4 regions of the Ancylobacter mangrovi genome follow, and region 1 is predicted to be linked to each of the others. Evidence: predicted binding sites of a transcription regulator. Region 1 holds the regulator's gene; each other region holds the start of a gene.

Region 1 (7,427 bases):
ATCTTCACCGCGTTCACGGCCGTCGCGATATTGCCGTAGCCGGTGAGGATGATGCCGCGCGCCTCGGGGCGCCGGCGCTTCAGCGCGGAGATGACGTCGAGCCCGTTGCCGTCGCCGAGCCGCATGTCGACAACCGCATAGGCAGGGGCGCTGCCTTCGACGCTGGCGAGGCCGTCGGCCACCGTCTCGGCCGTGGTCACGGTGAAGCCGCGCGATTCCATGGCGCGCGCGAGGCGCTGCAGGAACGGACGGTCGTCATCCACGATCAGCAGCGTGCGGTCCGTAATTTCCGACGTCGTATCAAGCATCTGGCGTCTTTCCGAGCGCCGCGGGACGCGAGCTCTCCGTTCGATTTTGCGGGGAGATTACACCATCCCCCTCCGGCAGTGCAAAATTGTCGCATGCATGGGGCGATCGTGCTTTTCGATCAGGCCCCATGGCGATCGTGCGCTTCTCCCGAAATATCGATCGCCCGGCGCGGCCAGCGCACCGAGACCGAGGCGCCGTGTGCGGGCAGCGCGCGGTTCAGGAAGCTCAGTTCGGCGCCGGAGCGCTCGAGCAGCGTCTTGGCGATGAAGACGCCGAGGCCGAGGCCCTCGCGCAGGCCTTCCCCGACCCGCAGCCCGTCGCCGACGAGCGCGTCGCCCTCGGGTTCCATGTCGCGCCGCCAGCGGTGGCGCCCGCGGCTGGTGACGTAGGGTGCGCCGATCGAATCGATGAGCTCCGGGGGAAAGCCCGGGCCGTCGTCGGTCACCGTCACGCTCAGCTCGGCGTCGGTCCAGTTGGCGACGATGTCGACGCGCCCATTGGCGAAGTCGACCGCGTTCTCGACGATGTTGCCGAGCCCATAGAGCAGGCCCGGATTGCGGGCGATGATCGGCTCGTCGCCGCCGCGGTCCGGCAGCGTCACCTCGATGGCGATGCCGAAATTGCGGTGCGGCGCGACCACGTCCTCGAGGATGTGCGAGATCGGCATGCGGTCGAACGGTGCCTCGCCGCCGCCCAGCGAAGTGAGCGTGCGCAGGATCGTGCGGCAGCGCTCGGCCTGCTCGCGCAACAGCCCGATGTCGTCCACCATCGGGCTGTCGGCCGGCAGTGCGCGGACAAGCTCCTTGGCGACCACGGTGATGGTGGCGAGCGGGGTGCCGAGCTCATGCGCGGCGGCGGCGGCGAGCCCGTCGAGCGCCGACAGGTGCTGCTCGCGCGCCAGCACCAGCTCGGTCGCCGCCAGCGCCTCGGAGAGCTCGCGTGTCTCCTCCGCCACCCGCCAGGCATGGACGCCGATGAAGGCGATGGAGATGGCGAGCGCACACCAGATGGCGGCGAGGTAGACCGCCGGCAGCTCCGGCTCGTTGCCGAGCGCGACCTGGTCGGACCAGGGCAACGGCATCTGCCACAGGCCGACCACCGCCGCGCAGCTCGCGGCCAGCACGCCGAGCAGCACCGTGGTGCGCGGCGACAGCGCGGTCGCCGAGATGAGCACGGGGGCGAGGAACAGGAAGGCGAAGGGATTGGAGAGGCCGCCGGTGAGGAACAGCAGCGCCGCGAGCTGCAGGATGTCGTAGGCGAGCAGCCAGGCGGCCTCGATGTCGGAGAGCCGCCGCGCGCCGGGATTGCGCAGGCGCAGCGCAAGGTTCAGCCAAGCCGACAGCGCCACTACGGCGAGGCAGGCGCCGATCGGCAGCGTGAAGGCCAGCAGCCAGTGCACGATGACGATGGTCAGCGTCTGGCCGGCAATGGCAAGCCATCGCAGCCGGATCAGCGTGTCGAGCCGAAGGCCGAAATAGCGTTCGCCGATAGGATGTTCGAGCGAGAGCATCAACGTCCTTCCGTTCCGTATCCTCTCTATAGCCGCAGATACGACCAAAGCGCGAGACACCGGTTTCGTTGACGTTCGCGCCCGAGGGTCTATTTATGTTGCAGCGCACAAGCTGCGCGAAGGCCGAAGCGCGACACGTAACGCTTCGGAAGGATCGCGTTAAAAAAATGCGCCGAAAGTGCCCCGAGGGCGGCGTCCACGGCCGGTTCGGCGGCGGTAGGGACGCAAATGGCGGGCATTGAAGACGGAGGCTCTTATGGCAATCGGCGTTTTTGGTGAATTGCCCGACGCGGAACAGGCGGCCGAGTCGCCGGAGGCGACGGTCGAGACGGCATCGGCCTTTTCCAAGCCGCTCTACTGGATGTTCGAGATGGGCCATGCGGCGCTCGATCCGCTTCGCGTGATCGCCGATGCCAACCGGCTCTACTACCGCAACCCCGCCAACCCGCTGGCGCATACCAGCCTCGGCAAGTCGATCTCGGCGGCGTGCGAGATGTTCGAGCGCACCACGCGGCGCTACGGCAAGCCGGAATGGGGCATCGACGAGACCGTGGTCGGCGCCACCCATGTGCCGGTAACGATCGAGGTTGAATGGGAGCGCCCGTTCTGCCGGCTGCTGCATTTCGTGCGTGACTTTCCCAACCCGCCGCGCCGGCCGCAGCCGCGCATGCTGATCGTCGCTCCGCTCTCGGGCCATTACGCGACGCTGCTGCGCGGCACGGTGCAGACGCTGCTGCCGAACCACGACATCTACATCACCGACTGGGCCGACGCGCGCAACGTGCCGCTCTCCGCCGGGCGCTTCGATCTCGACGACTATATCGACTACGTCATCGAGATATTCCGCCATCTCGGCGGCGGCGTGCACGTGCTTGCCGTGTGCCAGCCGGCGGTGCCGGTGCTGGCGGCGGTGGCGCGCATGGAGGCGATGGGCGATCCGGACGTGCCCGCCTCCATGGTGCTGATGGGCGGGCCGATCGACACCCGCGAGAGCCCGACCGCGGTGAACCACTTCGCCGAGGAGCGCGGGCTCGACTGGTTCCGGCGCAACGTCATCACCACCGTGCCCTGGCCGAATGGCGGCTTCATGCGGCAGGTCTATCCCGGCTTCCTGCAGCTCCACGGCTTCATGGCGATGAATCTGGAGCGCCATCTCCAGGCCCATGCCGACATGTTCCGCCATTTGGTGAAGGGCGACGGCGATTCCGCCGCCAAGCACCGGGAGTTCTATGACGAGTATCTCTCGGTCATGGACCTGCCGGCGGAATATTACCTGCAGACGCTTCAGGCCGTTTTCATCGACCACGCCCTGCCCAAGGGCGAGCTGACCCATCGCGGCGAAAAGGTCGATCCCTCGCGGATCCGCAACGTCGCCCTGCTCACCATCGAGGGCGAGAATGACGACATCTCCGGGGTCGGCCAGACCCGGGCGGCGCAGAAGCTGTGCTCCAGCCTGCCAGACGACATGCGGGTGCACTACCTCCAGCCGACGGTCGGTCATTACGGCGTGTTCAACGGCTCGCGCTTCCGCGCCGACATCGCCCCGCGCATCGCCGACTTCGTGATGAGCCACAACTGGCCGCGGAAGGGCGACAACGCGCTGCGCGGCAAGAGCTGACAGCCGAGACGCCGGCTAAATGTCCCAGTAGGGCGGATCGCCGAACGCCTGCCGCAGGCACTCGGCGAAGGCGCGCAGCTTGGCCGAGGGCCGGCGCGCTTCGGCATGGGCGACATAGATGAATTCGGCCTCGGTCTCGGCGCCGACATCGACGACGCGCAGCGTGCCCGCCCGGACCGCCGGGCCGGCGATGAACATCGGCAGCAGGGCGATGCCGATTCCCGCCGCCGCCGCGTCGCGCATCAGTTCGCCATTGTTCACCCGCAGCCCGGGGCGGGCGCGGACATTGACCACGCCCTGGGGCGTCACGAAGCGCCAGTCGGCGATCCCGCGATGGGTGTAGAAGACGCCCCGGTGACCATCGAGTTCGTCGAGGTTGCGCGGCGCGCCGTACCGCTCGAGATAGCCGGGCGACGCCACCAGCACGCGCCGGCTGCGCGCCAGCGGCCAGGCGATGAGCCGGCTGTCCGTCAGCGGCCCGTGCCGCACCACGCCGTCATAGCTCTCGGCCTGGACCTCGATCCGCCGGTCGTCGAGGTCGAGGGTGAGCTCGACCTCCGGGTGGCGCAGCAGGAACGGATAGAGCGCCGGGCCGAGATGCAGGTGGGCGAACGCCACCGGCGCGGAAATCCGCAGCGGTCCCGACAGCGTGCTGCGGCTTTCGGCAAGGTCCGCCACCGCGGCGTCGAGCTGGCGCATCGCGCCGGTGGCGCGGGCGAGGAACGCCGCGCCGTCGTCGGTGAGCGAGAGCTTGCGGGTGGAGCGGTGGACCAGGCTGGCGCCGAGGCTGCGCTCGAGACCCGCCAGACGTTCGCTGACCACGGATTTCGACAGGCGCAGCCGCCTTGCCGCCTCGCTGATCGAGCCGGCTTCGGCGATGGCGACGAAGGCGGCGATGCCGTCCAGTTTCATCGTTCGGTCTTTCCGGATGCGAGTTCCATCATTTTCAGGCTAATTCGGACGATGTCTCTTGCCCATAGTCATCTGCGACAGGGCGGCGGCGGGCCATGACGGCCTGCCCGCCCGATAGCATGATGGAGAATTCGATATGGACAGGCTTTCCGGAAAGGTCGCGATCGTCACCGGCGCCAGCTCGGGCATCGGCCGGGCGACCGCGCTGCTGTTCGCGCAGGAAGGCGCGAAGGTCGTGGTCGGCGCGCGCCGCAAGGGCGAGCTCGACGCGCTCGTCGCCGAGATCGCCGGCAAGGGCGGCGAGGCCGTGGCGCTGGCGGGTGACGTCAGCTCGGAGGACTATGCCAAGGCGCTGGTCGCGCTGGCGGTCGAGCGCTTCGGCAGGCTCGACGTCGCCTTCAACAATGCCGGCACGCTCGGCGAGAAGGGGCCCAGCACCGGCGTTTCGGCGGCAGGCTGGAACGACGCGCTGGCGGTGAACCTCACCGGCTCGTTCTTCGGCGCCAAGCACCAGATCGCCGAGATGCTGAAGACCGGCGGCGGCTCGGTGATCTTCACCTCCACCTTCGTCGGCTACACCGCCGCCTTTCCGGGCCTTGCCGCCTATGCCGCCTCGAAGGCGGGGCTGATCGGCCTCACACAGACTCTCGCTGCCGAATTCGGCCCGCAGGGCATCCGGGTGAACGCCGTGCTCCCCGGCGCGGTGGAGACGGAGATGTATCGCGAGGCCAACGACACGCCGGAGGCGCAGGCCTTCCTCACCGGACTGCACGCGCTGAAGCGCGTGGGTGCGCCGGAGGAGCTGGCGCGCTCGGTGCTCTATCTCGCCTCGGACGATTCGTCCTTCGTCACCGGCACCGCCCATCTCGTCGATGGCGGGCTGTCGATCACCCGCACCTGAGGCACGAGCGGCGGGCCGTTCGCCCGCCTTCCGGTGTTCGCCCGCCCGTCAGTGCGCGCGGGCGAACATCTCGTTGAAGGAATAGCCGGAGCCGCGCACGGTGCGGATGGGGTCGGGCTGACGCGGGCGGTTGAGCGCCTTGCGCAGGCGTCCGACGTGAACGTCCACGGTGCGCTCGTCGATATAGACGTCCTGGCCCCACACCCCGTCGAGGAGCTGCTCGCGCGAATAGACCCGGCCCGGCGACTGCATCAGGAATTCGAGCAGCCGGAACTCGGTCGGCCCGAGATGCAGCTCCCGCCCGCCGCGATGCACGCGCTTGGTCTCGCGGTCGAGCTCGATGTCACCGGCCCGCAACAAGGTGGAGATATGGTCCGGCTTGGCTCGGCGGAGCAGCGCACGGACCCGCGCCACCAGCTCCGGCACCGAGAACGGCTTCACCACGTAGTCGTCGGCACCGGTGGCGAGGCCACGCACGCGCTCGGCCTCCTCGCCGCGCGCGGTGAGCATGAGCACCGGCATGCGCTCGGTCTCGGGGCGCGCCCGCAGGCGCCGGCACAGCTCGATGCCGGAAAGCCCCGGCAGCATCCAGTCGAGGATGACGAGGTCGGGGACGCTTTCCCTCAGCCTCGTCTCCGCTTCGTCGCCCCGGGCGACGCTCTCCACCGCATAGCCTTCAGACTCGAGGTTGTAACGCAGGAGCAGGGTCAGCGGCTCCTCGTCCTCGACGATCAGGATGTTGGTCGGCATTGCTTTTCTCGGTTGAGGACGGTCGCCGCCCGCCTCAGGCCGGGAACGGGACCGTCGTCAGGCTGCTGGTGTCCTGCTTGGGCCGCTCGTCGGCGAGCAGCTGGCCGGTGGAGAGGTAGTGCACCGTCTCGGCGATGTTGGTGGCGTGGTCGCCGATGCGCTCGATGTTCTTGGCGCAGAACAGCAGATGCGTGCACAGCGAGATGTTGCGCGGGTCTTCCATCATGTAGGTGAGGAGCTCGCGGAACAGCGAGGTGTACAGGATGTCGACCTCGCCATCGCGCTTCCACACCTCGAGCGCGCGCGCGTCGTCGCGGCTGGCGTAGGAATCGAGCACTGACTTGAGCTGCTCCAGCACCATGCCGGACATGTGCTCGACGCCGCGCACCAGCTTCTGCGGGTGGAATTCGCCGGTCAGCGCCAGCACCCGCTTGGCGGTGTTCTTGGCGAGGTCGCCGATGCGCTCGATGTCGTTGGCGATGCGCATCGCGGCGACGATCTCGCGCAGGTCGATGGCGAGCGGCTGGCGGCGGGCGATGGTGAGGATGGCCTTCTCCTCGATCTCGCGCTGCAGCAGGTCGATCGGCCCGTCGAGCACGATCACCTTCTGCGCCAGCTCGGTGTCGCGCTTCACCAGCGCCATGACCGAATCGGCGACCAGGCGCTCGGCCTGCCCGCCCATCTCGACCACGCGCCGCGAGAGGTCCTTCAGGTCGCTGTCGAAGGAGGAGACGATATGTTCGGTCATGGGATGATCCTCCGCCGCCGGTTCAGCCGAAGCGGCCGGTGATGTAGTCGCGGGTGCGCGCTTCGCGCGGATTTGTGAAGATCTCGTTGGACGCGGCGACCTCGATCAGCTCGCCCAGGTAGAAGAAGGAGGTGATGTCGGCGCAGCGCGCCGCCTGCTGCATGTTGTGGGTGACGATGACGATGGTGAATTCCTGCTTCAGCTCGTCGATCAGGTCCTCGATCTTCGAGGTGGAGATCGGGTCGAGCGCCGAGGTCGGCTCATCGAGCAGGATCACTTCCGGGCGCACCGCGATCGTGCGGGCGATGCACAGACGCTGCTGCTGGCCGCCCGACATGCCGAGCGCGGAAGTGTGCAGGCGGTCCTTGGTCTCGTCCCAGATCGCGGCCTTGCGCAGGCACCACTCCACGCGCTCGTCCATCTGCGCCTTGTTCAGGCTCTCGTGCAGCTTCACGCCGAAGGCGATGTTGTCGTAGATCGACATCGGGAACGGGGTCGGCTTCTGGAACACCATGCCGATGCGCGAGCGCACCACGGTGGAATCGAGGTCCTTGCCGAGCAGGTCGACGCCGTCGAACCAGATGTTCCCTTCCGCGCGCTGGCCCGGATAGAGCTGGTACATGCGGTTGAAGATGCGCAGCAGCGTGGACTTGCCGCAGCCCGAGGGCCCGATCATCGC
Region 2 (7,427 bases), on a different contig from region 1:
ACGACCTGCCCGCGAGCCAGGTCTGGGCTACGCCGCCATCCACCCGGTTCGGCGACCAGGTGAAGCCCGGCTCGTAGCCCTGCACGTCCTTGCGGATGACGATCTGGTCGGCGTCGAGGCCGAGCGCGACGACGTAGTACTTGTCCATCACGATCTTCCAGGCGTCGAGATAGAGCTGGCGGCGGGTGGCGAGGTCGGTCTCGGCGACCGCCTTCTTCACCAGCGCGTCGTAGTCCGCGTCCTGCACGCCGCCCCACAGCACCGGGTTCGGGCCGTCGCTCATCATGCGGACATAGCGCAGGAACACGTCGGCGCGCGGGCCCGAGCTCATGCAGTTCATGTCCCAGTCGTACTGGCCGAGCCGTTTCTGGGCGCCAATGTCGTCGAGCGCGACATGGTTCACCTTGAAGCCGAGCTTGCGCACCATCTGCACCACGACCTGCGGGTAGCTCTCCTGCCAGGAGACGAACTCGATGGTCTCCTTGGACGGGTCGACGCCGGCCTCCTTCAGCAGCGCCTTCGCCTTGTCGAGGTCGGCCTTGGCGTGCGGGTCGGCCTTGAACAGCGCCTCGTCGAAATAGAGGTTGCCGGGGCCGACCATCTGGTTGGAGACGACGCCGGTGCCGGCCGAGGCGAAGTTGATGAAGGCCGCCTTGTCGATCGCGTAGCTGATCGCCTTGCGCACGCGCACGTCGTCGAAGGGCGCGCGGGGCTTGCGGTTGTTGAAGGCGACGAAGTACCAGCCGGCATCCTTGAGCTGCGAGACACGCAGGTTCGGGTCGCTGGCGAGCTGCTTGGCGATGTCGGCCGGCACGCTGGCGATGTCGATCTCGCCGGCGCGCAGGGCGAGCTGGCGGTCGGCGTCGTCGCGCAGGTCCGCCTCGATCGCGGCGAGGTAGGGCATGCCCTTCTGCCAGTAGGCGGTGTGGGCGGGCGCGGTCAGCTTCACCTTGGGCTGCCATTCGCCGAAGGTGAACGGGCCGGTGCCGATCGGGGTCTTGATGGTCTCGTCCCAGCCCTCGGACCTGGGCGAGAGGATCCACAGCTCGCTCATCAGGTTGACGAGCGGGGCGTAGGGCTCGCGCATGGTGATGACGACGGTGCGGGCGTCGCTCGCCTTGACGTCGTCGACCAGCTTCATGGCGGAGGCGAGCCAGCCGCCCTTAACCTTTTCCTTCACGCGGGTGACGTTGGCGACCACGTCCTCGGCGTTCATCACGTCGCCATTGTGGAATTTCACGCCCTCGCGCAGCGTGAAGGTGTAGGTCTTGCCGTCCGGCGAGATGTCGAAGCTCTCGGCGAGGAACGGCTTCACCGAGCCGTCGTCGCTGATCGAGGTCAGCGCCTCGGCATAGATCTGCTGCACGGCGATGGAGCCGGTGTGGCGGTGCGGGTCGGAGGTGTCGAGGCCGAGCGTCGCATAGCGCAGCACGCCGCCCCGCGCCGGCGCGTTCGCGGCGTGGGCGCTGGCGGGCAGCAGGCCGTTGACGCTGCCGGCAAGGCCGGCGGCGGCGGTGCCGGCGAGGAAGGTACGGCGGCTGAGGCGTAGCGTGGTCATCAGCGGATCTCCGGGCAGTGGAGCAAGGTGGGGAGGGACGCGGGCGGCGCGGGGATGCGCGGCACGGCGGGAAGCTGCAGGGCGGCGCCGTCCATGCCGGCGGCGGGCAGGCCGAGATGGGTGAGCACGGTCGGCGCGATGTCGACCACGGCGACCGGCGCGTCGCGCCTGCCGCCGGCAGCGAAGCCGGGGCCGTCGACGACCAGCACCGGGGCCTGTTCATGGGCGTTCAGCCCACCATGCTGGCCGAAGCCGAGCCGGTCGGCCTTGCCGCCCTGCGGCTTCACCGCGAGGCAGGAGCCGGGCACGCCGAAGGCGTTGGGGCGGTTGTCGCCCTTCATCGAGACGGCGAAGGCGAGACCGCCGGCGGCGACCTGGCCGACGCTCGGCAGCGTGTCGGCGTCCATCACCGCCCCAGCCCAAGGGCGCGAGGCGAGGAAGTCGCCGAGCCGGTCGCGCCGGCCGTCATGGTTGGGATGGAGATAGACGAGCGCCGCGGTGCCGTTGGCGCACACCACCACGTCGTCGGAATCGGGGGCGGCCTTCAGACCGGCGGCGACCAGCTCGTCCTCGATGTCGACGATGCCGCTCACCGTCTCGTGGCCGTGGTCGGAGCCGGCGATCAGCAGCACGTCCTCGCCGGCCGCGCGCAGCGCGTCGACCGCCGTCACCACGCGGGCGAGATTGGCGTCCGCCGCCTTCAGCACGCCGAGATGCTCGGGCGAGCCGAGCGGGGCGGAATGCTGGACATGGTCGGGCTCGCCGAGCCACAGCACCGCCAGCGCGGGACCGCCGGGCACCAGCGCCTCGTTGACGAAGCGGTGGGTCATGATCCGGTCGCCGCCGGCGTCGAGCGTCACGTCGAGCCCGTCGGCGAGCGGCATCCGGCCCGGGCCGAACGAGCCGGCGCGGTGATAGACCCGTCCGTGCCCGTCCGGGTCGTGGGCATAGGCGGCGCCGGGCGAGACATTGTTGAAGATCACCGCCCCGCCGGTCTTCGCCCCGCCCTGCCGGGCCACGCGCTGGGCCAGTGTCGGCACGGCGAGCGAGGCGCCGGTGACGCTCCTTTTGTGCTGCAGGAAGTCGGGATGGCCGGCATCGTGCCGCACCAGCCGGCCTTCCTCGATCAGCGCCATGGTGTTGCCGGCGAGCCCGTGGCGAGCAGGCCAGCAACCGGTCGCCAGCGTCGAGGAGACCACCCGCGTCGCCGAGGGAAAGGCTGATCGATAGCCGGGAAAGTATTCGGCCCGCGCCCTCAGCGCCGCGAGGGCCGGCGTGCGGTGCTCGTCCACGAAGTCGCGGCGGAGCCCGTCGAGGATGACGATGACGGCGCGGCGCATCGCTCAGCCCACCCGGTTCAGCGCGACATCGAAGATGTCGAAGTTGCGCAGGTGCGCGGTGTCGCCATCCTGGGTCAGCGGGTGCGAAAGGATGAAGGGCACGCGCTGCTCATGCAGGCTGCCATGCGAGCGCAGCCGCTCGCCGGCGAGCTGGCCGACATCGTGGTCCTCGGCCCGTGCGCCGAGCGCGGTGCCTTCGGTGCCGGTCACCACGAAGTCGGCCTCGCGGTCGGCCGGCATCTCGAAGCGGGCGGCGGCCTCGGCGCCGGAGAGCACCAGCTCGACCCCCTCCTGGCGGGCGATGGCCGCGCGCACCGCCTGCGGGTCGATGCCCTCCTTCAGGATATGCACCCGCACGAAGCCGCCGAGCGCGCCGTGGTGGCGCACGAAGGGATCGGTGATCGGGCAGATGACGCGGGTCGCGCCGGCGCCGAAGGCGGCGTCGAGCACGTCGCCCAGATACGTCACGCGCGGCGTGCCGTCGGCCCTCGCCATGTCGGTCATGCCGTGATCGGCGGTGATGGCGACCACCGCGCCGAGCTTGGCCAGCCGGGCGAGGCGCGAATCCACCGCCGCCATGAAGGCCAGCGCCTCGGGCGCTGCGGGCGGGTATTTGTGCTGCACGTAGTCGGACAGCGAGAGATAGAGCAGCCGGGCATGGCCGGTCTCGATCAGGCGGATGCCGGCGTCGAGCACGTAGAGCGACAGCTCGGCCGAGTACTGGTCCGGCCGGGCGAGGCCGACCAGCCCCGCGGCGTCGGCGATGCCGTGCTCGGCCTCGCTGGTGCCCTCGGCCCGCTCGGCGGAGAAGGCGATGCCTTCCAGCCCGAAGGCCAGCGCCTTGCGCAGCTTGTCCTTGGCGGTGACGACCGCGACCTTCTCGCCGATGCCGGCCAGACCGGCGAGGATGGTGGGCGCGCGCATCAGCGCCGCGTCGAGCATCATCACCGTCTCGCCGGTGGCGCGGTCGAGGTAGAAATTGCCGGCGACACCGTGCACCGCCGGCGGCGCGCCGCAGACGATCGAGACGTTGTTGGGATTGGTGAAGGTCGGCATGGCCGCCTCGGCCAGCACGTCGACGCCCTCGCGCCGCATCCGCTCCAGCGCCGGCGTCACGCCGGCCCGCGCGGCCGCCTCGACATAGGCGGGATCGCAGCCGTCGAAGCAGATCACGACCGTGGTGCGCGCCGGCCGCCGGTAGCAGCGCCCGTTCACGACCACCTCCTCGCGCACGACCTCGTCCTCGCGCGGCGCGCCGGCGCCGGGCAATGCCATATCCATCTGATGATTCCGTAATTAAACTGTCGCAAACAATGCGTATGCTTATCGGTTTGCCGACGCATCGTGAGTTATTCTATGTGTTTTATTATTTAGTATTGCGAGCGTGAGTAAAGCGATATTAGTTCCGTCACTATGTGAGCTTTTGGAACAGAAGAGATTTCGGAACACAGGACATGCGACGTACCCTTCCGCCGCTCAAGGCGCTCGTGGCGTTCGAGGCGGTGGCGCGCATCGGCTCGGTGACGGAGGCGGCGGAGGAGCTCGGCGTCACCCACAGTGCGGTCAGCAAGCAGCTCGCGGCGATCGAGAGCTGGTTCGGCACGCCGCTGTTCGAGAACAACCGCCGGCGCATGGTGGCGACGCCCGCCGCGGCCCAGTTCGCCCGCGCCGCCGGCGCCGCGCTCGACCTCGTCGCCTCGGCGGCGGAGGCGTTCCAGCCGCAGGCCGTGCCGCAGGTGCTGGAGGTGATCGCCCCCGCCACCTTCGCCATGCGCTGGCTGATGCCGCGCCTGCCGGACTTCCAGGCGAAGGCCGGCGAGGTCGACGTGCGGGTGCGCCCGATGCACACGGGCGAGGACTGGTCGGGGATTCCGTTCGACGTGGTGATCCGGCGGGGCGAGGCGCTGCAGGGGGATCTGCGCAGCTTCGCCCTGCTGCGCGAGGAGATCGGGCTGATGGCGCGCCCAGACCTCGCGGCACGGCCCGGTCTCATGCAGCGGCTCGGCGCGCCGGCCGCGCGCGAGGGGGTTCGGCTGCTGGAATCCGTCACCCGCCCGGGCGAGCTCGCGCGCTGGCTGGTGGCCGCCGGCCTGCCGGCCGACCTCGCGGCCGGGGCAGCGCGCTTCGGCCATTTCTACATCGCGCTGGAGGCGGCGCTGGCCGGGCAGGGGGTGATCGCCGCGCCGATCGAGGTGGTGGCCGATCTGGTCGAGCGCGGCGACCTCGCCGAGCCCTTCCCGGAACTGCGGGTGCACGGGCCGGACTACCGGCTCGGCTACGCGCCGGCGGGCGAGAAGGCGGCGCTGGCCGCCGCCTTCTGCGACTGGGCGGTCGGCCAAGCCGCCGCCGGGCGCTGAGCGCCCAGTGCCGAGTGCCGGCCGCGCCGCGAAAGGCGGGCGGCCGGCGCAGCCGGGTCAGCTCTCGATGAAGGCGAGCAGGTCGGCGTTGATCACCTCGGCATGGGTGGTGCACATGCCGTGCGGGAAGCCCTCATAGACCTTGAGCACGCTGCCCGCGACGAGCTTGGCCGACAGCGGCGCGGAATCGGCGAAGGGCACGATCTGGTCGTCGTCGCCATGCATCACGAGGGTCGGCACGTCGACCGCCTTCAGGTCCTCGGTGAAGTCGGTCTCGGAGAAGGCCTTGATGCCGTCGTAATGCGCCTTGGCGCCGCCCATCATACCCTGGCGCCACCAGTTCTCGATGACCCCCTGGGAGACCTTCGCGCCCTCGCGGTTGAAGCCGTAGAACGGGCCGGCCGGCACGTCGAGGAAGAACTGCGCACGGTTGGCGGCGAGCGCGGCGCGGAAGCCGTCGAACACCTCGAGCGGCAGGCCGCCCGGATTAGCCTCGGTCTTCAGCATCAGCGGCGGCACGGCGCCGATCAGCACCAGCTTGGCGACGCGCCCCTTGCCGTGCTTCACCGTGTAGTGGAGCGCCTCGCCCCCGCCGGTCGAGTGGCCGATGTTCACCGTGCCCTTGAGGTCGAGATGCTCGATCACGGCGGCGACGTCGGCGGCGTAGTGGTCCATGTCGTGGCCGTCCCAGACCTGGCTCGAGCGGCCATGGCCGCGCCGGTCATGGGCGACGACGCGGTAGCCCTTGGCCAGGAAGAACAGGAGCTGGGCGTCCCAGTCGTCGGCGGAGAGCGGCCAGCCATGGTGGAAGACCAGCGGCGTGGCGTCCTTCGGACCCCAGTCCTTGTAGAAGATCTCGACGCCGTCCTTGGTGGTGATGCTGGGCATGATGCGTTCCTTCACATGGTGAGACGAACTGCGGGCAGGTAAGGCTGCGGCAAGTTCCCGCCGTGGCGGGGCATGGTTTGGTGGCGCGCCGTGGCGGACCGTCCCCGGCAAGGGACCCCGGGGCGCGCGGGCGAAGATCGGCCGGGTCGGAGCCCCCTGAAGATGGCTCGGACGCGCGGGCACCTGTGTGCCGCGCGGGCGCGCGGGCGTATTGAACAAAAGTGCGCCGTGGCGGCGCAGGCGTCGCCTGCCGGCATCAGTGCCGTCCCCGCCAGGCGCCGGGCGTGGTCCCGGTCAGGCGGGCGACCAGCCGCGTCATGTGGCTCTGGTCGGCGAAGCCGCACGAGACGGCGATCTCGGCGAGCGGCAGGCGCGAATGGGCGAGCAGCGCTAGCGCACGGGCCACGCGCTGCACCACCAGCCAGTGATGCGGGGTCGCGCCCGTCGCCTCGCGGAAGCCACGGATGAAATGGCTGCGCGAGACGCCGCAGGCATCGGCGATGTCGGCGATCAGGACCGTGCCGTCCATGCCGGCCAGCAGCATCTCCTTGGCGCGGGCGACCTGACGCGGGGCGAGACGGCGCGGGGCGAGACAGTGCCCGCAGCGCGGCGGCCGGCCGTGATGGCGGGCGGCGAGATGGGTCTGCATGGCGCACACGACCTGCTCGACGAAGAGCGGCGCGGCGTGGTCCGGCCGCTCGAGCGCGGGCAGCAGCGCGCCGGCGAGCGCGGCGAACACCGGGTCCTTCTCGCCCGGGCGGCAGGCGAGCCCCTCGGCCGCCGGCAGGTCGAGCTCGGCGAAGGTCCGGTCGAGCGCGGCGGGGGCCAGCTCCAGCAGGAAGAAGTCGAAGCCGGTCTCCACATCCGCACGATAGGGGTCGGAGAAGGAGCGCACATAGCAGGCTCCTTCGTCGAACTGGACCGCGGCCGAGCGATTGCCCTCGAAGATGCGGCGGCGATGCCCGGCCGCCAGCGCCACGCCCGCGAGCAGCCCGCGCCGGCTCGCCGGCGTCTCGACCCGGCCGGTCGCCCCGCCGGCCGGTGCGCCCGGATGCGGGGCGCCATTCGAGGCGCCATGCAGGGCACCATGCGCCTTGCGGTAGATGGCGAAGCCGGCGCCGTGCAGCTCCTGGTCGCGGCCGAGCGCAGCCTGCGCGCAGCCCAGCCCGTCGCGCCCGAGGGTCCGGGAATCCGGGCACGCAGTGGAGCCGTGCGATACGCCTGCGGCCGCGGCGCTCACCGCCCGCCCCGCATCGGCCGACCTCCGGCCTGCTCGCGCCCGCG
Region 3 (7,427 bases), on a different contig from region 1:
CCGTGCCTTTTGCCGCAGTGTGGCCGCGATCACACCGGCGGGGCGGCCAGATGCTCCACCTTCACGCCGACCCGTTCGCAGATGAGGTCGGCGATGATCTGGCGGTGGCAGTGCTCGGGGTGGCGCTCGTAGCACAGCAGGCAGACCGCGCGGCCGGCGGCGGTGAGGCCGGCGAGCTCGTCGAGCTGCTCCTGCGCGGTCGGCGTGGCGAGGTGCTCGGCGAAGATGCGGCGCATCTCGTCGTAACGCCCGGTGCGGGCCGCCTGCCGGCCTTCGGCGGGCGTACCGAGGCCGCGCAAATGGAGATAGTCGATGCCGCGGCTGGCGACGCCGGCGGCGAGCAGGCTCTTGGAGAAGCCGGCGCGCCGGGAGGCGGCGACCGCGCGCACATGCACCAGCAGCCCGACCCCGGCCTGCGCCAGCGTGTCGAGCACGGCGGGGGCGGAGACCTGTTCATAGCCGATGGTGAAGAGCGGCGGCATCGCGCAGTCCCGTCGTGGAGCGGCGCCGCCGGGGGGGAGGGCGGCGCCACGATGTTGGCACGGGCGCGAGCTTAGTGCGTCATCGCTTCGAAGACGATGGTGATCGCCGTGGCGCTGACAGGCCTGCCGCGCTCAGGAGGTTCCCTGGCCGCGATGGCTGTCGATCATGTCGTAGCCGGCGCAGACGAGGGTCAGCAGCACCCAGGCGCCGAGATCGACGCGCGGGACCCAGATCACCAGGATCGACAGGAACCCGGCGAGCACCAGGAAGGCGAGCAGGGCCATGAGCCGTTCGGTCATCAGGCGCCTCCTTCTATGCGCGTGAGATGGTCCGTCAGCCAGCGGGCGGTGCGCAGCAGCCGTCCGTCGTCGCCGCGGCGGCCGATGAGCTGCACGCCCATCGGCAGGCCGTCCGCCTGCAGCAGCGGCAGGGTGATGGCCGGCACGCCGAGCATCGTCCAGAGGGCGTTGAAGACGGCGTCGCCGGTGTTCTCCAGCCCGGCCGGCGCGGGACCCGGCGCGGCCGCGGTCAGGATCACGTCGCAGCGGGTGAAAATCTCGGCAAGGCCCGCATAGAGCACGTCCGGCCAGTCCAGCGCGGCGATGTAGTCGCGGGCCGGGATCGCCTTGCCGGCGTCGATCGCCCCGAGCAGCACGTCGGAGAGCCGGTCGCGCCCACGCCGCTCATAGGTGTGCAGGCACTTGGCCATCTCGGCGGAATAGATGCGCCGGTGCACCGCCTGTGCCTCGTCGAAGGCGGGCGGAAGCTCGACCGCAAAGCACTGCTCGCCGAGCAGGCCCGCGACCTCGGCCAGCGCGTCGCGCGTCTCGGGCGCGGCGAGCTCCCAGTGCGGCGGCCGCACGAAGGCGAAGACCGGCGGCAGCGGCGCGGTGGAGAGCGCGCTTTCCAGAAGCCGGGGGGCGGGGGCCGGGGAGGTGGCCCGGTCGGCCGGGTCGTGGCCGAACAGCACCTCGGCGAGGAGCGCGGCGTCCGGCACCGAGCGGGCGATGACGCCGACCGTGTCAAGGCTCGGGCTCTCGGCGAGGATGCCGGTGCGCGGGATCCGCCCGAAGCTCGGCTTGAAGCCGACCGCGCCGCAATAGGCGGCGGGGCGGATCAGCGAGCCGCCGGTCTGGGTGCCGACCGCGAGCGGCACCTGCCCGGAGGCGACCGCAGCGGCGGAGCCCGAGGAGGAGCCGCCCGGCGTGTGGGCCGGATTGTGCGGGTTGCGGGTGGGGCCGGGGTGCAGATAGGCGAGCTCGGTCGTCACCGTCTTGCCCATGATGACGGCGCCGGCCGCCTTGAGCTGGGCGGTCACGAAGGCGTCCTGCTCGGGCGTGCGGCCCTCGTCGAGCGCCGTGCCGTTGGCGGTCGGGATGCGGACCGTGTCGATGATGTCCTTCAGCCCGACCGGCACGCCGTGCAGCGCCCCGATAGGCTGGCCGGTGCCGCGATAGGCGTCGAGCGCCCGCGCCTGGGCGCGCGCATGCTCGGGGTCGAACCAGGCCCAGGCGTGCAGGTCGGGCTCGGTCGCGCTTATGCGGGCAATGCAGGCTTCGGTCAGCTCCTCGGCCCTGAGCGCGCCCGAGGCGATGCGGTTGCGCTGTTCGACGGCGCCGAGCCCGACGATCGCCTCGGCTCCCCTGAAGGTCGGTTTCGCTGTCATCGGCCATACACCAGGTTGGGCAGCCAGTAGATCGCGTCCGGCGCCGCATAGACAATCGCCATGGCGATGAACACCATGAACAGGAAGGGCATCACGCCGCGGAAGATGTCCGTGAGCTGCACCTCGGGGGGCGATATCCCCTTCAGATAGTAGGCGGACATCGCCATGGGCGGCGTGAGGAAGCTGGTCTGCAGGTTCAGCGCGACCAGGATGCCGAAGAACAGCGGGTCGATGCCGAAATGCGGCAGCAGCGGCAGGAAGATCGGCACGAAGATGATGATGATCTCCGACCATTCCAGCGGCCAGCCGAGCAGGAAGATGATGATCTGCGCCAGGATCAGGAAGGTGAGCGGCGACAGGTCGAGGCCGGTCACGAAGTTGGCGATGATCTGTTCGCCGCCGAGATAGGAGAACACCGAGGAGAAGGTGTAGGAGCCAACGAACAGCCAGCACACCATCGCCGTGGTGCGCGCGGTCAGGTAGACCGACTCACGCAGCCGCTGGAAGGTGAGCGCCCGGTAGCCGGCCGCCAGCACGATGCCGCCCAGCGCGCCGATCGAGGCCGCCTCGGTCGGGGTCGCGAGGCCGAACAGGATCGAGCCGAGCACGGCGAGGATCAGCACCGCGAGCGGGAAGAACGAGGTGATGAGCATCCACACTACCCGGCCGATCGGCACGTCCGGCACCTCGTCGGCGGTGGGGCGCGGGGCCGCGTGCGGCTGCAGGATCGAGCGGCCCATCACATAGACGAGGTAGAGCCCGACCAGGATGAAGCCCGGCAGCAGCGCGCCGGCATAGAGCCGCACGATCGAGACGCCCGAGGCGGCGGCGTAGACGATCAGCATGATCGAGGGCGGGATCAGGATGCCCAGCGTGCCGCCGGCGCAGATGATGCCGGTGGCGAAGCTCTTGTCGTAGCGCGCCTTCAGCATCGCCGGCAGGGCGAGCAGGCCCATCAGCGTCACCACCGCGCCGACGATGCCGGTGGCGGTGGCGAACAGCGCGCAGGTGATCAGCGCCGCGACGCCCATCGAGCCGGGGATGTTCTTGGACGCGACATTGAGGGTCGAGAACAGGCGGTCGACGATGTTGGCGCGCTCGACGATGTAGCCCATGAACAGGAACAGCGGCACGGCTGTGAGCACTTCGTTCGACATCACCGAATAGGTCTGGTTGATGAAGAGGTCGAAGATGCGGTTGTTGAAGAAGCCGGCTATCCAGTCGGACCATCGTTCCAGCGCGCCGGCGGTCTCGGACAGCCGGTGATAGGCGCGCCACATGCGGTCGCCGTCGAAATAGGCGTAGTAGCCGAAGCCGATGCCCATCGCCATCAGCGTGAACGCGATGGGAAAGCCGAGGAACACCACGAAGATGAAGAGCCCCAGCATCAGCAGGGCGACTTGAGGGTCGGTCACAGACGTGCTCCGTCGGTCTGTCTGAACAGGTGGGCGATCACGGACGGGGCTGGTGCTCGAGTTCGTACTCGTGCTGATGGATCAGGGCGTCCTCGGTCTCCTCGACGTCCTTCTCCGCCCGCAGCCACTCGCCGGTGCGCAGGCACAGGATGCAGCGGAATATCTGGGCGAGGCCCTGGATCGCGAGCAGGATGCCGGCCGCCACCATGGCCGACTTGAACTGGAAGATCGGCACGCCGGCGGGGCTGTTGATGCTGACCTCGCCATAGCTCCAGGAGCGGCTCGAATACTTCCAGCCGGTGACGATCAGCGCGATCACGCCCGGGTAGAAGAAGATCAGGTACAGCACCAGATCGACCGCCGCCTGGGTGCGGGGCTTCCACAGCCGGTAGACGAAGTCGCCGCGCACGTGCCCGCCCTGCGACAGGGTGTAGGCGCCCGCCATCAGGAACAGCGTGCCGTACATGATGAACGACATGTCGAACGCCCACGGCGTCGGCGCGTTCAGCACGTAGCGCACGAAGACCTCGTAGCTGGTGCCGAAGGTCATCAGGATGATCAGCCAGGCGAAGGTCTTCCCGAACCAGCCCGACAGCCGGTCGGCGAAGCGTATGTATCCGATCAATGGGAGCTCCCCGGTCAGGATGCCGGCAGCGCGTCGGGCGCGCCGCCGGCCGATTCAGGCTTCCGAACAGGTCAGATCGAGAGTTTGCCCGGGAAGTAGTGCTCATAGGCGAGGCCGAGATCGGCCTGGTTCATGAGCTCGTAATAGGTGACGCGTTCCACCCAGGCGCGCTGGCTGTCCATCACCCGCTTCATGTAGTCGTCCTGGCTGAGCGTCTCGATCAGCACGTCCCACGCCACGAGCTGCGCGTTCAGGATGTCCTTCGGCGTGCGGTAGACCGTGACGCCGAGGTCGTTCTGAAGCTTCTGCAGGTCGGAGGAGTAGTTATCGAGCGCGAAGTAGGTGTTCGCCGAGGCCGACGCGTTGACGCCGTGCTTCAGGATCGCCTGCAGGTCGGGGTCGAGGTCTTCCAGGAAGTCCTTGTTGAACAGGAACTCGAAGGCCTCGGACGCCTGGTGGTAGGAGCTGAGATAGTAGTTGGTGGCGACGTCCGCCGTGCCGAAGCGCAGGTCGGAGGAGGGGTTGTTGAACTCGAAGGCGTCGATGACGCCGCGCTCCATCGCCGGCACGATCTCGCCGCCGGGAAGCTGGGCGACGCTCATGCCCATCTGCTGCATCAGGTCGGCGGCGAGGCCGACCGTGCGGTATTTGAGGCCCTTGATGTCGGCGAGGCCGTTGATTGGTTTCTTGAACCAGCCGAAGGGCTGCGCCGGCATGGGGAAGCCGAACAGGCCGACCACGTTGAGCCCGAGGATCTCCTGGGTGAGCTCGCGATAGAGCTCCTGGCCGCCGCCCTGATAGTACCAGCCGAGCATGGTGGTGGCCGAGCCGCCGAACACCGGGCCGGTGCCGAAGAAGGAGGCGCCCTTGTGCTTGCCGTACCAGTAGGACGACACGCTGTGGGCGGCATCGATGACGCCGTCGTTCACGCCGTCGAGCACCTGGAAGGCGCCGACCACGGCGCCCGCGGGCAGCAGGTCGATCTTCAGGCGGCCGCCCGACATCTCTTCCACCGCGACCACGTACTGGCGGGCGAACTCCATCCAGATGTCCGACGCGGGCCAGGAGGTCTGCATCTTCACCACGACGGGCGCCTGGGCCAGCACGGCCGGGGCGGCAAGGGCGCTGGCGGCGACACCGCCGGCCAGGGCACCCGAACTCAGGAACGAGCGGCGCGACAGCGCCTTGGTTGATTCAGACATTTCGTCCTCCCTTTTTCGTATTTCCGGACACGGTCCACGTTTCCTGACACGGCCCAGGTGCCTCCAGCGCTTTGCATGGCCGGTTTGCATTAAAAACTATTGATCAGGAAACCACGTTCGGCAAGTTACAAGCGCGCCTTACGTAAATGACATTGTCGTAAGACATCGAGCGTTCGAGCATAAGACACCGCATTCGCCCCGGAGATGCTTTCCGGGGACGGCGGATCGGTCTGCAACACATGGGCCCGCCCCGGAGATCGCTCCGATACGGGTCCTGGCACGCGGAAGGGCTGCGGCGGATGCGGGCGCGCGTTCCCCGATGGCGTCGGACGTCGGATCCCTATGGCGTTCCGTGCCTTCGGCCGAAGGCCGGCAGGAATCCTTGCCCGTGGAAAACGCTTCGCAAATGGGTGGCCCCGAACCGGATCCGGGGCGGGGCCTTCACGCCATGAGCCCTTGGCGCGCCTAGACTTGCCGCGGTCTCGCGGCGGGGCCGTCGGCGCCCGTCAGGTCGCGGCCGGCTCGGCATGTGTCGGTGGCGATGCCATGGCGTTTCTGGCTCATAAATCCTCCCAATGTGCGTGCCCGGCCAGGCCGAGTCTTCCACACCGCGCGACCAAGAAATGATCGCGCCGGGCAGCGCTTTTCGCGCCTTGTCCCGCTGCTGCAAGGAGACGATGCCCAAGAGGTAAGTGCAAGTACTATTTCGTCGTTTTCCGCCTATTCCGATTGTACGAAAGTCGTACGTCTCCGTGTTTCCGCACAGTTTCCGCGTCCATTTGTCATCCGCCTGTCATTCGCGGCCCTTTGAAGTGCCGCGACGACGGGGCCCGGCCCCGTATCATCAGGGGACATCAATCATGCGCTCGATTCTTCTCGCAGGCGTGTCGGCGGTCGTGCTCGGCCTCACGGCGGCCGGCGCCGTGGCCCAGTCGCCGGCTCCGTTCAACCGGATCGCGACCTTCAACGTGATCGACAACCTGCCGGCGGGGGCGGATCCGGCGAAGTCGACGGCGGCGGAGATCATCACCTTCACGGAAGATGGCAAGACGCTGATCTACAGCGACAGCCCCGGCCACCGGATCGGCTTCGTCGACATCACCGACCCCAACATGCCCAAGGCGGCGGGCGTGGTGGCGCTCGAGGGCGAGCCGACCACCACGGTGGTGATCGGCGGCAAGGCCTATGTCGGCGTGAACACCTCTGAATCGAAGTCGAACCCCTCGGGCCATCTGGCGGTGGTCGACATCGCCTCGCGCAAGGTCGAGGACAAGATCGACCTCGGCGGCCAGCCCGACGCGGTGACCAAGAGCCCGGACGGCAGCTACCTCGCCATCGCGATGGAGAACGAGCGCGACGAGGAGATCAATGACGGCGCCATCCCGCAGATGCCGCCCGGCAATTTGACCTATTTCGAGGTCAAGGACGGGCGCGTGGTCGACGATTCCAAGAAGGTGGTCGACCTGACCGGCCTCGCCGCCGTGGCGCCGGAAGATCCCGAGCCGGAATATGTGGACATCAATTCCCGCAACGAGGTCGTCGTCACGCTGCAGGAGAACAACCACATCGTCATCGTCGACCTGCCCACCGGCAAGGTGACGAACAGCTTCTCCGCCGGCACGGTCGACCTCGACCACATCGACACCAAGAAGGACAAGGTGATCGACCTGTCCGGCTCGATGAAGGACGTGCCGCGCGAGCCCGACACGGTGCAGTGGATCGACGACGACCGCTTCGTCATCGCCAATGAGGGCGACTGGAAGGGCGGCACGCGCGGCTTCTCGATCTTCGACAAGACCGGCAAGCTGCTGTTCGAATCCGGCACCGCGCCGGAGCACATGGCGGTGCGCCTCGGCCACTATCCCGACAAGCGCAACAAGAAGGGCATCGAGATGGAGGGCGCGGAGGTCGCGACCTTCGGCGACGATCGCCTGATCTTCGTCGCCTCCGAGCGCGGCTCGATCGTGTTCGTCTACCGCGACAAGGGCGGCGCCGAGGTGCCGGAGTTCCTGCAGGTGCTGCCGGGCGGCGTCGGC
Region 4 (7,427 bases), on a different contig from region 1:
AAGCTTCTTCCCGAGAAGCGGGAAATGACTATGCTACTGCGCCAGCGGGCCCGTGCGGCTCCGCCGCCGCGCGCGTATGATCGCGGCCGGGCGGAGCCTGCGGCCGCGGCCCGCCGACCCGCGTGAAATCATTGCGTCGAAAGGAAAAGCCCATGACGATCAAGGTTGGCGACATGCTTCCCAGCGCCACGTTCCGTGTCGCCACCGCCGACGGGCCGGTGCCGAAGTCCACGGACGAGGTCTTCAAGAACAAGAAGGTCGTGCTGTTCGCCGTGCCCGGCGCCTTCACGCCGACCTGCCACAAGAACCACCTGCCGAGCTTCATCGCCCGTGCCGACGAGATCCTCGCCAAGGGCGTCAGCACCATCGCGGTGACGGCGGTCAACGACCCCTTCGTGATGGCGGCCTGGGAGAAGGCCTCCAATGCGGGCGGCAAGATCCTCTTCCTCTCGGACGGCAATGGCGAGTTCGCCAAGGCGCTCGGCCTCGACTTCGACGGCGCGGCCGCCGGCCTCGGCGTGCGCTCCAAGCGCTACTCCATGCTGGTCGACGACGGCGAGGTGCTGGTCCTCAATGTCGAGGACGTGCCGAGCAAGGCCGACAAGACCAACGCCGACGTGCTGCTCACGCAGTTCTGACCATCAGGCTCCGGCGCGCATGAAGCCTCGCGCGCCGGGGCCGCCCGGCGGGGCACCCCCGCCGCTCAGGCGATGATGTCGGGGCAGATCTGGTCCTCGACGAAGCTGATCCGGTCCTTCAGCGCCAGCTTGCGCTTCTTGAAGCGGGCGAGCTGGAGCTGATCGTTGCCCGGCATCTCGTGGAGCGCCTCGATCGCTGCATCCAGATCGCGATGCTCCTGCTTCAGGCGCTCCAGAAGGGCCCGAAGCTCGCGTTCCTCATCCGCCGTCATCTGTGCCTAACGCTCGAACCGCGACCGACTCGCCCCGTTCCGGCCGGGGCGTTTCGCGCAGTATCGCCGTCCTTCCGCCGCCCCGCAATACGGCCGCCCGCACGCCGCCGTGTTGCGGTGCAGCGCATCGTTTCGTCGACAGCGCTAGCCGCAAGTGACAGACTGATGACGTTCACTTCCAGAGACAGGGAGATATTGTCCATGTCCATGCAGGCGCATGTTGCGGAGTTGGAACGTCGCCACCAGGCGCTCGAGAAGGAGTTACGGGAGGAAGTAGCCCGACCGGGCTCCGATGAAGTCCGGGTCATGGACCTGAAACGCCGCAAGCTTCATCTGAAGGACGAAATCACGCGGCTCAGAGGCTCGCCGCTCCACTGAGCGGAGTACCTGGCGAAACTAACTCCGCCGCCGGCCTCGCAGGCCGGCGGTTTGTATTTCGGACCCCTTCCGGAACCGGGCCCCACGACAGGCCGCCCGACAGGATTTCCGGCATCGACCAAGGTCGTAAGCATTTCCGCCTTCTTGAAATCACAGCCGCGGGCCGGAATTCTCGGGTCGAGAACAAGAAGAACAACCGGTCCCCTGGAGACGCCACCATGTCCGCCGAGCCACGCCCCGATCGCGCGAGCCGCTACCCCGCCATCCATGCCCGTTCGATCGACGATCCCGAAGGCTTCTGGGGCGACGCCGCCCGCGCCATCGAATGGATCGCCGAGCCGCGCGCGATCTTCGATCCCGCGCTCGGCGTCTATGGCCGCTGGTTCGTCGGCGGCCTCACCAATGTCTGCCACAACGCGCTCGACCGGCATGTTGACGCCGGGCGCGGCCAGCAGCCGGCGATCTACTACGACAGCCCGGTGACGGGCGCCAAGCGCACCGTCACCTATTCCGAGATGCTGCGCGAGGTGCGCATCCTCGCCGGGGTGCTGCGCGAGCTCGGCGTCGGCAAGGGCGACCGGGTGGTCATCTACATGCCGATGATCCCCGAGGCCGTGTTCGCGATGCTCGCCTGCGCGCGCATCGGCGCGGTGCATTCGGTGGTGTTCGGCGGCTTCGCGGCGGCGGAGCTGGCGAGCCGCATCGACGACGCCCGGCCCAAGGTCGTGCTCTCCGCCTCCTGCGGCATCGAGCCGAACCGCATCGTCGCCTACAAGCCGCTGCTCGACCTCGCGCTGACCATCGCCAAGCACGCGCCCTCGGCCTGCGTCATCTTCCAGCGCCCCGAGGCCGAGGCCGGCCTCAAGGAGGGCCGCGATCTCGACTGGGCGACGATGCGCGAGAAGGTGGCGACGAGCGCACGCGGCGTGGAATGCGCCACCGTCTCGGCGACCGACCCGCTCTACATCCTCTATACCTCCGGCACCACCGGCAAGCCGAAGGGCGTGGTGCGCGACACCGGCGGCTACATGGTGGCGCTGCGCTGGTCGATGGAGGGGCTCTACGACGTCAAGCCCGGCGAGGTGTTCTGGTCCGCGTCCGACATCGGCTGGGTGGTCGGCCATTCCTACATCGTCTATGCGCCGCTGCTCGCCGGCTGCACCACGGTGCTGTTCGAGGGCAAGCCGGTCGGCACGCCCGATGCCGGCGTGTTCTGGCGGGTGATCGAGGAATACAAGGTCTCCGCGCTGTTCACCGCGCCGACCGCGCTGCGCGCGATCAAGAAGGAGGACCCGGAGGGCCTCCTGATGAAGGACTACGACCTGTCCACCCTGCGCACCCTGTTCCTCGCCGGCGAGCGCGCCGACCCGGACACGGTGGTCTGGGCCGAGACCAGGCTCGGCATTCCGGTGGTCGATCACTGGTGGCAGACCGAGACCGGCTGGGCCATCGCCGGCAACCCGGTGGGCCTCGGCGCGCTCGACATCAAGGTCGGCTCGACCGGCGTGCCCATGCCCGGCTACCAGGTCGACATCCTCGACGAGGGCGGCCACCACGTCGGCCCGAACCGGATGGGCTCGATCGCGATCAAGCTGCCGCTGCCGCCCGGCTGCCTCCCCACGCTGTGGCAGCAGGACGAGCGGTTCCGGGAAAGCTACCTCGCCGAGTTCCCCGGCTACTACAAGACCGCCGACGCCGGCTTTTGCGATGCCGACGGGCAGCTCTTCATCATGGGGCGCACGGACGACATCATCAACGTCGCCGGCCACCGCCTCTCCACCGGCGGCATGGAGGAGGTCCTCGCCTCCCACCCGGACGTGGCCGAATGCGCGGTGATCGGCATCCATGACGAGCTCAAGGGCGAGGTGCCCTGCGGCTTCGTGGTGCTGAAGGCGGGCGTGGCGCGCGCGCCGAACGAGATCGAGAGCGAGATCGTCGCCCTGGTGCGCGAGCGCATCGGCCCGGTGGCGGCGTTCCGCATCGCCATCGCGGTGCACCGCCTGCCGAAGACGCGCTCGGGCAAGATCCTGCGCGGTACCATGAAGAAGATCGCCGATGCCGAGCCCTGGAACATGCCGGCGACGATCGACGATCCCTCTTCGCTGGACGAGATCGCCGCCGCGCTGAGCGCGCGGGGGCTGCCGAAGGCCTCGGCGGCCTAGGCGCCGGCGGGGCCCGCCGGAGCGGACGCTCGCGAGACGAACGGACAAAACAAAAGGGGCGCCGGTGCGCCCCTTTTTTATTCCGCCGGAAAGGCGTTTCCGCCGCGCGGGAGCCCTCGTCCCGCCGCAGCCGGAAGGCTCACTCGTCCTCGGCTTCGCTCTTGCGCGAGCCGCCCAGCTTGGCGAACACGGTCTCGAGGTCGATCGCCTCCTCGCGCGGCTTCTGCGCCGGCACGAAGGGCTCCTGGGCACCGGCGCCGGTGGTGACGTCGGCGGGCAGCAGCGTCGCCCCACCCTCGCCGGCGGCGGCCGCCGGGCGGTCCTTGGAGGAGCGCTGCACCTCGATGTCGAGGTCGATCTGCGAGCACAGGCCGAGCGTCACCGGGTCCATCGGCGTCAGGTTCGCCGCGTTCCAGTGGGTGCGCTCCTTGATCGATTCAATCGTGGTCTTGGTGGTGCCCACCAGACGCATGATCTGGCTGTCCTTGAGCTCGGGATGGTTGCGCAGCAGCCAGAGGATGGCGTTCGGCCGGTCCTGGCGCTTGGAGACCGGGGTGTAGCGCGGGCCGCGGCGGCGCTTGGCCTCGGGCAGCTTCACCTTCGGCTCCAGCAGCTTCAGCCGGTGATTCGGGTTCTGCTCGGCGCGCTCGATCTCCTCGCGCGAGAGCTGGCCGGTCGTCACCGGGTCGAGCCCCTTGATGCCCTGGGCGACTTCGCCGTCGGCGATGCCCTTCACCTCGAGCACGTGAAGCTTACAGAAGTCGGCGATCTGGTCGAACGTCAGCGCGGTGTTCTCGACCAGCCACACGGCGGTGGCCTTCGGCATCAGGGGGGCGTTCGCCATGGGACGCGTCTCCTCAAAGATTGGTTCGGCCAGACAAGCAGTCTCACGCGCTCCGCCGCCCGACTGGGGCGGAGCCACGGACCGTCTCACGATGACCGGGATGACTTAAATATAGGCGCGCCGCTTCCATCCTGCAAACGCAAAGACGCCGCCCGCCCCGACGACGGCCTCGCCTGTCGCTTTCGGCCGCGCCCGGAACATTTGCGCCGCTTAGGAAGGATTTAGCAACGCGGCGCCCGCTTCACGAAATAAATAGCACACGGATCGGCCTCGCGCCGACCGTGTTGATCCCATGGGCGGCGCGGGCGGCCACGCCCTGCGCCCGGCAGAAACGGAACGAATGTCGATGAAACCGCTACCCCTACTGGCGCTGGCGTTCGCGCTGGGGCTCGCCGTGCCGGCCGCGGCGCAGGAAATGCCCGGCAAGGCGGACGTCGCCCGCATCTCCGGCGGCACCTACGGCGTGGACACCAACCACACGCAGATCATCTGGACCGTCGACCATCTGGGCCTCTCCCCGCTCTCGGGCATGTTCGGCGCGGGCGAAGGCACGCTCAATCTCGACCCGAAGGCGCCGCAGGCGGCGACGCTCCAGCTCTCCATCCCGATTTCGACCCTCGCCGTCACCTCGAAGAGCTTCGGCCAGGATCTCGGCAGCCCCGGCTTCTTCGACGTGGCGAAGTTCCCGTCCGCCACCTTCAAGTCCACCAAGGTGACGCCGCACGGGGCGAAGGCGACCGTGGAGGGCGAGCTCACGCTGCACGGCGTGACGCGCCCGGTGACGCTCGAGGTGAGCCTGTTCGGCGCCGGCATCAACCCGCGCAGCAAGCGCGAGGAGATCGGCTTCACCGCCACCGCGACGCTCAGGCGCAGCGATTTCGGCCTCGGCGTCGCCGTTCCGCTGGTATCGGACGAGGTGAAGCTCGACCTGGTCGGCGTGTTCCGCAAGAATTCCTGAGCGCAGCGCCAGGGCAGCGGGGCGCCGCGCGCGCTTGACACGGAGGGCGCCGCCACCCATGACGGTGGCGAACCCCCGATGGACCGTATGATGAGCGCCGCCCCAAAGCCCGATCTGCGCATCCTGCTCTGCGCCCCGCGCGGCTTCTGCGCCGGCGTGGTGCGTGCGATCGACGCGGTCGAGCGCGCGCTGCAGATCTACGGCCCGCCGGTCTATGTGCGCCACGAGATCGTGCACAACAAATACGTGGTCGAGGGGCTGAAGGCGAAGGGCGCCATCTTCGTCGAGGAACTGCACGAGGTGCCCGCGGGCACCAGCGCGCCGGTCATCTTCTCCGCCCACGGCGTCGCCCGGTCGGTGCCGGAGGAGGCCGCGCAGCGCAATTTCTTCGCCATCGACGCCACCTGCCCGCTGGTGACCAAGGTCCATCGCGAGGCGGTCGTCCATTTCAAGAGGGGCCGCGAGGTGGTGCTGATCGGCCATGCCGGCCACCCCGAGGTGATCGGCACCATGGGCCAGCTCCCCGCCGGCGCGGTCACGCTGGTGGAGACCGCCGAACAGGCCCGCAGCTTCGCGCCGCGCGATCCCGGGAACCTCGCCTTCACCACCCAGACCACGCTCTCGCTCGACGACACGGCCGAGATCGTCGCCATCCTGCGCGCGCGCTTCCCCTCCATGGTCGCCCCGCACAAGGAAGACATCTGCTACGCCACCACCAACCGCCAGGAGGCGGTGAAGCGGGTGGCGCCGCAGGTCGAGGCGATGATCGTGGTCGGCGCGCCGAACTCGTCCAACTCGCAGCGCCTGCGCGAGGTGGCCGAGCGCGAGGGCTGCCGCGCCGCCCTGCTGGTGCAGCGTGCCGGCGACATCGACTGGGACGTGTTCGGCTCGATCGCCTCGCTCGGCATCACCGCCGGCGCCTCGGCGCCGGAAGTGCTGGTGGAGGAGATCATCGACGCCTTCGCCGAACGCTTCACAGTGCGGGTCGAGACCGTCTACACCGCCCATGAGGACGTCTTCTTCCCCCTCCCCCGCCAGCTCCGTCCGGACGCCGCCGAATAATCCCATGGCCGTCTACACCGACGTTTCCCCGGAAGAGCTCGAAGCCTTCCTCGCCACTTATGAGATCGGCCGCCTGCGTGCCTTCAAGGGCATCGCCGAGGGCGTCGAGAACTCGAACTACCTGCTGCAGACCGAGGCCGGCAGCTTCATCCTCACCCTCTACGAGAAGCGGGTGAACCCGGCCGACCTGCCCTTCTTCATAGGGCTGATGGAGCACCTCGCCAGCCGCGGCATCGACTGCCCGCAGCCGGTGAAGAACCGCGCCGGGGCCGCGCTCGGCACGCTCGCCGGCCGCCCGGCCGCGATCGCCACCTTCCTCATCGGCACCTCGGTGCGCCGGCCTTCCGCCGGCCATTGCGCCGCACTCGGCACCGCGCTCGCCGGGCTGCACAAGGCCGGCGCCGACTTCACCGCCTTCCACCGCGCCAACGCGCTCTCCGTGCCCGGCTGGCGACCGCTGTTCGAGCAGGCCGAGGCGCGCGCGGACACGGTGGCGCCGGGCCTTGCCGCCCTCATCGCCGACGAGCTCGCGACGCTGGAGCCTAACTGGCCCACCGGGCTTCCCGCCGGCGTCATCCATGCCGACCTGTTCCCCGACAACGTCTTCTTCACCGACGGAAGGCTCTCGGGGCTGATCGACTTCTACTTCGCCTGCAACGATTTGCTGGCCTATGACATCGCCATCTGCCTGAACGCCTGGTGCTTCGAGCCGGACGGCGCCTACAACCAGACCAAGGGCCGCGCCCTGCTCGCCGCCTACCAGGCCGAGCGCCCGCTGGAGCCGGCGGAGATCGACGCCCTCACGCTCCTGTGCCGCGGCGCGGCGCTGCGCTTCCTGCTCACCCGCCTCGTCGACTGGCTGAACGTGCCGCCCGGCGCGCTGGTGCGCCCGCACGACCCGAAGGACTATCTGCGCCGTCTGCGCTTCCACCGCGCGGTGCGCAGCGTGCGCGACTACGGCATCGCCCTCGCCGGGAGCGCGGCGTGAAGACGGCCCCGGGCACCGCGCGCGTCTTCGACGACGACGCCCCGCGCGAGGCCGCGAAGGGCATCGTCGCGATCTGGACCGACGGCGCCTGCTCGGGCAATCCCGGCCCCGGCGGCTGGGGCGCG

Evidence for each region. Region 1 encodes PhoB, which activates phosphate uptake and scavenging genes when phosphate is short. Its sites were predicted from a motif close to TGTCATNNANCTGTCAT; they were not measured.
Region 2: phnA (phosphonoacetate hydrolase) is a predicted target of PhoB. The motif match lies at 4,190-4,206, and genes of this name have one in related genera.
Region 3: NVS83_RS19430 (esterase-like activity of phytase family protein) is a predicted target of PhoB. The motif match lies at 6,172-6,188, and genes of this name have one in related genera.
Region 4: NVS83_RS15810 (YdcH family protein) is a predicted target of PhoB. The motif match lies at 1,065-1,081, and genes of this name have one in related genera.

What each region holds. Positions count from the first base shown of each region.
Region 1 is NZ_JANTHY010000002.1:472,957-480,383, reverse strand. Features, by position in the region: gene NVS83_RS08045 (ActR/PrrA/RegA family redox response regulator transcription factor) at 1-308, opposite strand, end outside; gene NVS83_RS08040 (ActS/PrrB/RegB family redox-sensitive histidine kinase) at 428-1,822, opposite strand; gene NVS83_RS08035 (polyhydroxyalkanoate depolymerase) at 2,076-3,437, shown strand; gene NVS83_RS08030 (LysR family transcriptional regulator) at 3,453-4,349, opposite strand; gene NVS83_RS08025 (SDR family oxidoreductase) at 4,486-5,250, shown strand; gene phoB (phosphate regulon transcriptional regulator PhoB) at 5,299-6,000, opposite strand; gene phoU (phosphate signaling complex protein PhoU) at 6,035-6,748, opposite strand; gene pstB (phosphate ABC transporter ATP-binding protein PstB) at 6,771-7,427, opposite strand, start outside.
Region 2 is NZ_JANTHY010000003.1:26,086-33,512, forward strand. Features, by position in the region: gene NVS83_RS09860 (ABC transporter permease) at 1-2, opposite strand, end outside; gene NVS83_RS09865 (ABC transporter substrate-binding protein) at 1-1,558, opposite strand, end outside; gene NVS83_RS09870 (alkaline phosphatase family protein) at 1,558-2,898, opposite strand; gene phnA (phosphonoacetate hydrolase) at 2,902-4,179, opposite strand; gene NVS83_RS09880 (LysR family transcriptional regulator) at 4,353-5,255, shown strand; gene NVS83_RS09885 (alpha/beta fold hydrolase) at 5,313-6,143, opposite strand; gene NVS83_RS09890 (helix-turn-helix transcriptional regulator) at 6,400-7,383, opposite strand.
Region 3 is NZ_JANTHY010000009.1:56,595-64,021, forward strand. Features, by position in the region: gene NVS83_RS19400 (DUF488 domain-containing protein) at 30-482, opposite strand; gene NVS83_RS19405 (hypothetical protein) at 615-782, opposite strand; gene NVS83_RS19410 (amidase) at 782-2,149, opposite strand; gene NVS83_RS19415 (TRAP transporter large permease) at 2,146-3,564, opposite strand; gene NVS83_RS19420 (TRAP transporter small permease subunit) at 3,602-4,189, opposite strand; gene NVS83_RS19425 (TRAP transporter substrate-binding protein) at 4,261-5,391, opposite strand; gene NVS83_RS19430 (esterase-like activity of phytase family protein) at 6,252-7,427, shown strand, end outside.
Region 4 is NZ_JANTHY010000006.1:76,993-84,419, reverse strand. Features, by position in the region: gene NVS83_RS15825 (protein-disulfide reductase DsbD domain-containing protein) at 1-1, shown strand, start outside; gene NVS83_RS15820 (peroxiredoxin) at 153-638, shown strand; gene NVS83_RS15815 (YdcH family protein) at 704-910, opposite strand; gene NVS83_RS15810 (YdcH family protein) at 1,112-1,288, shown strand; gene NVS83_RS15805 (propionyl-CoA synthetase) at 1,507-3,450, shown strand; gene NVS83_RS15800 (DUF1013 domain-containing protein) at 3,590-4,294, opposite strand; gene NVS83_RS15795 (YceI family protein) at 4,641-5,252, shown strand; gene ispH (4-hydroxy-3-methylbut-2-enyl diphosphate reductase) at 5,343-6,314, shown strand; gene NVS83_RS15785 (homoserine kinase) at 6,319-7,302, shown strand; gene rnhA (ribonuclease HI) at 7,299-7,427, shown strand, end outside.